DNA from 2 places in the Streptomyces sp. NBC_00448 genome. Region 2 is predicted to be linked to the other one. Evidence: riboswitches for the same ligand, from Rfam matches in the RefSeq annotation. Region 2 holds a riboswitch; the other holds the start of a gene.
The links. Region 2 has a riboswitch for ZMP and ZTP ahead of OG370_RS34030 (phosphoribosylaminoimidazolecarboxamide formyltransferase). Riboswitches for the same ligand answer to the same signal wherever they lie in the genome.
Positions count from the first base shown of each region.

Region 1: linked by a shared signal. The riboswitch ahead of OG370_RS36610 (glycine hydroxymethyltransferase) and the one ahead of OG370_RS34030 (phosphoribosylaminoimidazolecarboxamide formyltransferase) in region 2 are both predicted to bind ZMP and ZTP.

Region 1 covers NZ_CP107913.1:8,477,392-8,480,765, forward strand. Annotated here, with positions in the region: gene OG370_RS36605 (DUF4190 domain-containing protein) at 1-210, shown strand, start outside; gene OG370_RS36610 (glycine hydroxymethyltransferase) at 355-1,836, opposite strand; ZMP/ZTP riboswitch at 1,862-1,952, opposite strand; gene OG370_RS36615 (enoyl-CoA hydratase/isomerase family protein) at 2,104-3,114, shown strand; gene OG370_RS36620 (class I SAM-dependent methyltransferase) at 3,371-3,374, shown strand, end outside.
Region 2 covers NZ_CP107913.1:7,888,606-7,891,979, reverse strand. Annotated here, with positions in the region: gene OG370_RS34045 (AraC family transcriptional regulator) at 1-60, opposite strand, end outside; gene OG370_RS34040 (anthrone oxygenase family protein) at 374-883, shown strand; gene OG370_RS34035 (AAA family ATPase) at 958-1,530, opposite strand; ZMP/ZTP riboswitch at 1,657-1,742, shown strand; gene OG370_RS34030 (phosphoribosylaminoimidazolecarboxamide formyltransferase) at 1,773-2,942, shown strand; gene OG370_RS34025 (crotonase/enoyl-CoA hydratase family protein) at 2,976-3,374, opposite strand, start outside.

The DNA of each region.
Region 1 (3,374 bases), 590 kb from region 2:
GTCGCGTCCTTCCTGCTCGGCCTGCCCGGCCTGCTGGTGATGAACGTCGTGCTCGGCCCGGCCGCCGCCGTCCTCGCGCTCGTCGCGTTCGCCCGCGGCACCCGCCGCCGCGGCCGCGCGGCCCTCGGCCTGGCGCTCGGCGTGGCCGACTTGGCCGTCATGGTCGCGGTCACCATCGCCAACCACGGCGTGATCTGGTCCTTCACCTGATCCTTCACCCGGGCACCCGGGCACCCGGGCACCCGGGCAGTCCGGCGCTCGGGTTCGCCCGATCTGCCCGGGGACATGGATCGGCCCGCCCCTCGTACGTCGTCGCGCGTACGAGGGGCGGGCCGTTCCGGTCCGGCGGGCCGGTCAGCTCAGGTCGATGCCCGGGTAGAGCGGGAAACCGGCGAGCAGGTCGGCGGAGCGGGTGGCGACCTGCTCGGCGACGGCCGGGTCCAGCACGTAGTTGGCCTTCGACGTCCCGCCCTTCGCCGCCGCGGCGGGCGTCGTGGCCGCCAGCACCGTGTCGATGAGGCCGGCGATCTCGTCCATCTCCGGCGCGCCCAGGCCCCGGGTGGTCAGCGCGGGGGTGCCGATGCGGATGCCGGAGGTGTACCAGGCGCCGTTCGGGTCCTGCGGCACCGAGTTGCGGTTGGTGACGATGCCCGCGTCCAGCAGTGCCGCCTCCGCCTGGCGGCCCGTCAGGCCGTAGGAGGAGACGTCGATCAGGGCCAGGTGATTGTCGGTGCCGCCGGTGACCAGCGTCGCGCCGCGCCGCATCAGGCCCTCGGCGAGGGAGCGGGCGTTGTCCACCACGGCGTGCGCGTACGTGCCGAACTCCGGCCGGGCCGCCTCCGCCAGCGCCACCGCCTTGGCCGCCATCACGTGCGGCAGCGGGCCGCCGAGCACCATCGGGCAGCCCCGGTCCACGTGCTCGGCGAGCGCGTCGTCGCACAGCACCATGCCGCCGCGCGGGCCGCGCAGCGACTTGTGGGTGGTGGTGGTGACGATGTTCGCGTGCGGCACCGGGTCGAAGTCGCCGGTCAGCACCTTGCCCGCGACCAGGCCGGCGAAGTGCGCCATGTCCACCATCAGCGTGGCGCCGACCTCGTCGGCGATCTCGCGCATGATGCGGAAGTTGACCAGCCGCGGATAGGCGGAGTAGCCCGCGACCAGGATCAGCGGCCGGAACTCGCGGGCCGCGGCGCGCAGCGCGTCGTAGTCCACCAGGCCGGTCTGCGGGTCGGTGCCGTAGCTGCGCTGCTCGAACATCTTGCCCGAGATGTTCGGGCGGAAGCCGTGCGTGAGGTGGCCGCCCGCGTCCAGGGACATGCCGAGCATCCGCTGGTTGCCGAAGTCGGCGCGCAGCCGGGCCCAGTCCTGCTCGGTCAGGTCGTTGACCTGGCGGACGCCGGCCTTGTCCAGCGCCGGGCGCTCCACCCGCTGCGAGAGCACCGCCCAGAACGCGACGAGGTTCGCGTCGATCCCGGAGTGCGGCTGCACGTACGCGTGCGCGGCGCCGAAGACGTTGCGGGCGTGCTCGGCGGCGAGCGCCTCGACGGTGTCCACGTTGCGGCAGCCCGCGTAGAAGCGGCGGCCGACGGTGCCCTCCGCGTACTTGTCGCTGAACCAGTTGCCCATCGCCAGCAGCACCGCGGGCGAGGCGTAGTTCTCGCTCGCGATCAGCTTGAGCATCTCGCGCTGGTCGGCGACCTCCGCGGCGATCGCGTCCGCGACCCGCGGCTCGACGCCCCGGATCACCTCAAGGGCGCTGCGGAACGCGGTGGACTCGACGGACTGGCGGGACTGGGGAGTGTGCGGGGACTGCTGGGTGACAGACGGTTCGGCCATGGCGGGTCCTCCGGAGATTCGGCAACGGGGTGGCCCAGGCGCACGGCACTTCTGTTTCGCGCGAGCCGCTTCCCGATGGTTGCACCCATCCCAGCACGCCAGTCACGGCTCCCGGGCAGCGTATCAACCCGCCCGACCCGCCGCGTACTGTCGGTTCCGGGATCACCCGCCGGCCGGGCCCGGGTACCTGCCGGTCCTCCCGCGGGGAGCCGCGCGGGGAGCCCGCGCCGGCCAGGGGCTCCGTAGGCACGACGTTGGGAGCGGTACATGGGCAGGGCAGAGACCTCGGCTACGGTGCGCGGCGCGGTCACCGCCTCAGGTGCGGGCGTCCTGGAACTGGACCGCCCGGGTGCGCTGAACGCGCTGGACCTGGAGATGGCCCGCGCGATCGACACGACGCTGCGCGAATGGCGGGAGGACCCTGCGGTCCGTTCGGTGCTGGTGCGCAGCACCTCCCCGAAGGCGTTCTGCGCCGGCGGTGACATCCTGGCGATGCGCGCCGCGGGCCTGCGCGGCGACGACGCGGCGGTCCGCACGTACTTCAGTACGGAGTACACCCTGAACGCGCTGGTCGCCCAGTTCCCGAAGCCGTACACCTCGCTGGTCGACGGGTACGCGATGGGCGGCGGGCTGGGCATCTCGGTGCACGGCTCGGCGATGGTGGTCACCGAGCGGGCGGTGCTGGCGATGCCGGAGACGGCGATCGGGTTCTTCCCGGACATCGGCGCGACCTACTTCCTGCCCCGGCTGCCGGGCGCCGTCGGCTGGTACCTCGGGTTGACGGGCGTACGGATCTCGGGCGCCGCCGCGGTCGAGTGCGGCCTGGCCACGCACTACGTTCCCGCCGCGGACCTGCCCGCGCTGGAGGAGGCGCTGACGGGGGCGGACGGCGGCGCCCCGGACGCGGTGCTGGAACGGTTCGCCGTGGCCGCGCCGCCCTCCGAACTCGCCGGGCACCGCGCGGCGATCGAGCGCTGCTTCTCCGCCCCGGACCTGGCGGAACTGCGGGACCGGCTCACCGCGCAGACCGGTGCCGGGGACGCCGCGGACCGGGCGTGGGCCGAGGACACCCTCGCGGTGCTGGACCGGGCCAGCCCGATGAGCCTGGAGCTGACCTTCGGGCTGCTGCGCGCGGGCGCCGGCGCGAGCCTGGCGGAGTGCCTGGCCCTGGAGTTGGAGAGCGCCTGCCGCACCGCCCGCGAGCCCGACTTCCACGAAGGGGTGCGTGCCGCGCTGGTGGACAAGGACCGCAACCCCGTCTGGGCGCCGCGCCCGTAGCCGGGCAGAACCTGCGCCCGGTATCCCGCACAAACGGCACCCGGGACCAGGCGTCCTGCGCCCGCACCCGGCGTCCTGCGCCCGTATCCCGCACCCCGCCCGCACGCCGTCCCGGGGGTCGGCGCGCCCCGAGAGCTGACCATTATATGAGACGCCGGTATCACCATGCGGTCAGCGCGGCGTACTGTGGCGGTCGGTGATCACCGGACCGCCGCCGTCGGGCGGCCGGCCGTGGTCGCGCGATGATTGGAGCGCCATGC
Region 2 (3,374 bases):
GCGAAGCAGGAACGCACCGCGCGCCCGCGGCCCGTCGAGGAGGTCGGTCAGCGCGTCCATATCGTCCTCAGACGCACGTCAGGGGCGAGTACGGAAGGTGCCCGCACGGACGGCGCGCGTACGGAAGGTGCCCGCACGGAAGGTGCCCGCACGGACGGTGCGCGTACGCACCGCGTGTGTACGGGAGATGTGCGTACGGCTGCATACGTCCCAGCGTAGGCGGTGGACGCGCGCGTATGCGGGTGAGTTTCTCGGCCATGGCCGGGACCGGCCCGGGGCGGCTGTACTCGAAGGCATGACGACGACCTCCACCTCGCAGTGGCCCGCGGCGCCCGCCCCCGCCGCATCACCCGTCCCCGCCAAGGGAGTTGACATGTCCGCCGATCTCCGCAGCCTGGTGCTGCTCGCCGCCACGCTCACCACCGGGTTGATGGCCGGTCTGTACTTCGCGTTCTCGTGCGCGGTGATGCCCGGCCTCGGCCGCTCGTCGGACCGCACCTTCGTGGAGTCCATGCAGCGCATCAACGTGGCGATCCTGAACGGCTGGTTCAGCCTGGCGTTCGGCGGCGCCCTGGTGCTCGGCGGCCTCGCGATCGCGCTGCACCGGCGCGGCGCGGCCAGTGCCGCCCTGCCGTGGATCATCGCGGGCGTCGCGCTCTACGCGCTGTCGCTGCTGATCACGATGGGCCTGAACGTGCCGCTGAACGACCGGCTGGCGAACGCCGGCGACCCGGGCAAGGTCCACGACCTGGCGGCCGTGCGGGAACGGTTCGAGTCGACCTGGGTGCACTGGAACGTCGCCCGCACCCTCGCCTGTACGGCGTCGCTGGGCTGCCTGGCCTGGGCGATGCGGGTCGCGGCCCGGGCGAGCGGCCAGGCGTGAGCGGCCAGGCGTGAGCGGCCAGGCGTGAGGACCGGAACATACGCCGCGAACCCGCTCCGGCGGCGCCCGCCGGGTCACCCCGCCGCGTTCGCCGCCTCGGCCGGGTTCGTCGCCCCGGACGGGTCCGCCGCGCCCGCCACCCGCGCGGCGATCCGCCGCGCCACGTCCGCCGGCGGCGTCCCCGCCGTGTCGACGACCTCGCCCGCCTCCCGCAGCCACGGCAGGGCCGCCTCGTACGCGGAGACGTGGTCGAGCCGCCACTGCCGGGCCGGCGCCCCTTCGGTGTCCTGCTCGATCCGCCGGACCAGTTCCTCGGGATCGGCGTGCAGCACGAAGTGGTGGACGGGTACGCCGGCTTCGGCCAGGCCGCCGGACAGCTCGGTCCAGTACGCCTCGACCAGCACCGACTGCGGGAGGACCAGGGTGCCCCCGACGTAGTCGAGCAGTTGGACGGCGGTCTGCACCACCAGCGACCGCCACGGCGGGTGCTCCTGGAAGTCCCGGACCGGCTTGTCGGTCAGGAACGGCCGGAGCATGTGGCCGACGTACTCCGAGTCGAAGATCCGCGCTCCGGGCAGCATCTCGGTGAGCAGCCGCGACGTGGTCGTCTTCCCCGCGCCGAAGGTGCCGTTGAGCCATACGATCATGGGTCCGAGCCTAGTGGCGGCCCGGCACGTCCACCGGTTCGCGCCGCACCCGGCCGCCCCCGCCGCCCGGCGGCCCGCGCGTCCCCCGCACCACCCGCCGCGGTCGCGGCGCCGGTTGGGTACGATCGGCGGCGCCGCGACTGGCGAGGGTGGGCCACCACCGGGAAGCGGCACGCACACCTTCGGACGCGTCGACCGCCTGGGCGCCTCGGATCAGCGCACGCGACCGAGGAGGACCCCGGATGGAACTGCGGTACGGACTCAACCCCCAGCAGCAGCCGGCACATGCCGTACCCGTGGCACCGGGGCCCGGCCCGCTGCGGGTGCTCAACGGCGAACCGTCGTACATCAACCTGCTGGACGCGCTGGCCGGTTGGCAGCTCGTACGGGAAGCGGCGGGCGCGCTCGGGCGGCCCGCGGCGGCGTCGTTCAAGCACGTGTCGCCCGCGGGCGCGGCACTGGCCGGCCCGGTGGACGCGGACACCGCCGCCCGCTACGGGCTCGGGACGACCGCGCCCGGTCCGCTGGCCGGTGCGTATCTGCGGGCCCGGGACGCCGATCCGCGGTCGTCCTACGGTGACCTGGCCGCCGTGTCGCACCCGGTGGACGAGGAACTCGCCGAGCTGCTGGGCGGGTTGGTCTGCGACGGGATCGTGGCACCCGGTTACGCGCCCGGCGTGCTGGCCACGCTGAGCCGCAAGCGGCGCGGCCGTTTCCTGGTGCTGGCGGCCGACCCCACGTACGTGCCGCCGGCCGCCGACAGCCGCGAGGAGTACGGGCTGCGGCTGAGCCAGGCCCGCGACGACGTGCCGATCTGCGCCGGCCTGCTGACCGACGTGGTGTGCGGCGAGCTGCCGCAGGCCGCCGCCGACGACCTGCTGCTCGGCCTGGCCGTGGTCCGCCACACCCAGTCCAACTCGGTCTGCTACGTGCGGGACGGGGTGACGCTCGGCATCGGCGCGGGCCAGCAGTCCCGGCTGGACTGCACCCGCCTGGCGGGCCGCAAGACGCACACCTGGTGGATGCGCCGCCACCCCTCCGTACGGGCCATGGAGTTCAGGCCCGAGGTACGCCGGCAGGACCGGGTGAACTGGCAGGTGCGGTGCGCCGAGGGCGACTTGACGCCGTACGAGGCCGAGGCGCTGCGCGGGGTGCTGGCCGGGCCGCCGCCGAGCGCGGTACTGCTGCCGGACGGCGGTGAGCGGCAGGCGTGGCGGGAACGGCTGACGGGGGTGGCGTTCGCCTCGGACGGGGCGCTGCCCTTCGCGGACAACGTGGAGCACGCGGCACGCTACGGGGTGCGGTGGATCGCCGAGCCCGGCGGGTCGATCCGCTCGGACAAGGTCGTCGAGGCGTGCGAGCGGCAGGGAATGACCCTGGTTCGGACCGGACTTCGGCTCTTCCGGCACTGATCCGCCCCGGCGGGAGCGGAGTCGGCGACCGGGTCACGGGCCGAAGGCGCCGTGCCGTCCCTCGCCCGCGGTGAACCGGGCGGCGCCCGCGGCCATCTCGGTGAGCGAGACCTGGCCGTGGGCGAACTCGGCGGCCAGTGCCTCCGGTTCGGGCCGGCCCTCCTGCTCCAGCAGGGACAGCCGGTCCTCGCGCAGGCAGGTCTGCGGGAACGCGGCTATCTGCGCGGCCAGTTGCTCGGCCGCGGCGCGGGCGGTGCCGGTCTCGACCAGCCGGTCGGCCAGGCCGATGGCGTGCGCCTCGGCCGCGTCGACCGGACGCCCGGTGAGGACCAGGTCCATCGCCCGCCCGGCGCCGATCAACCGGGGCAGCCGTACGGTCCCGCCGTCGATCAGCGGCACTCCCCAGCGGCGGCAGAACACCCCGAACACGGC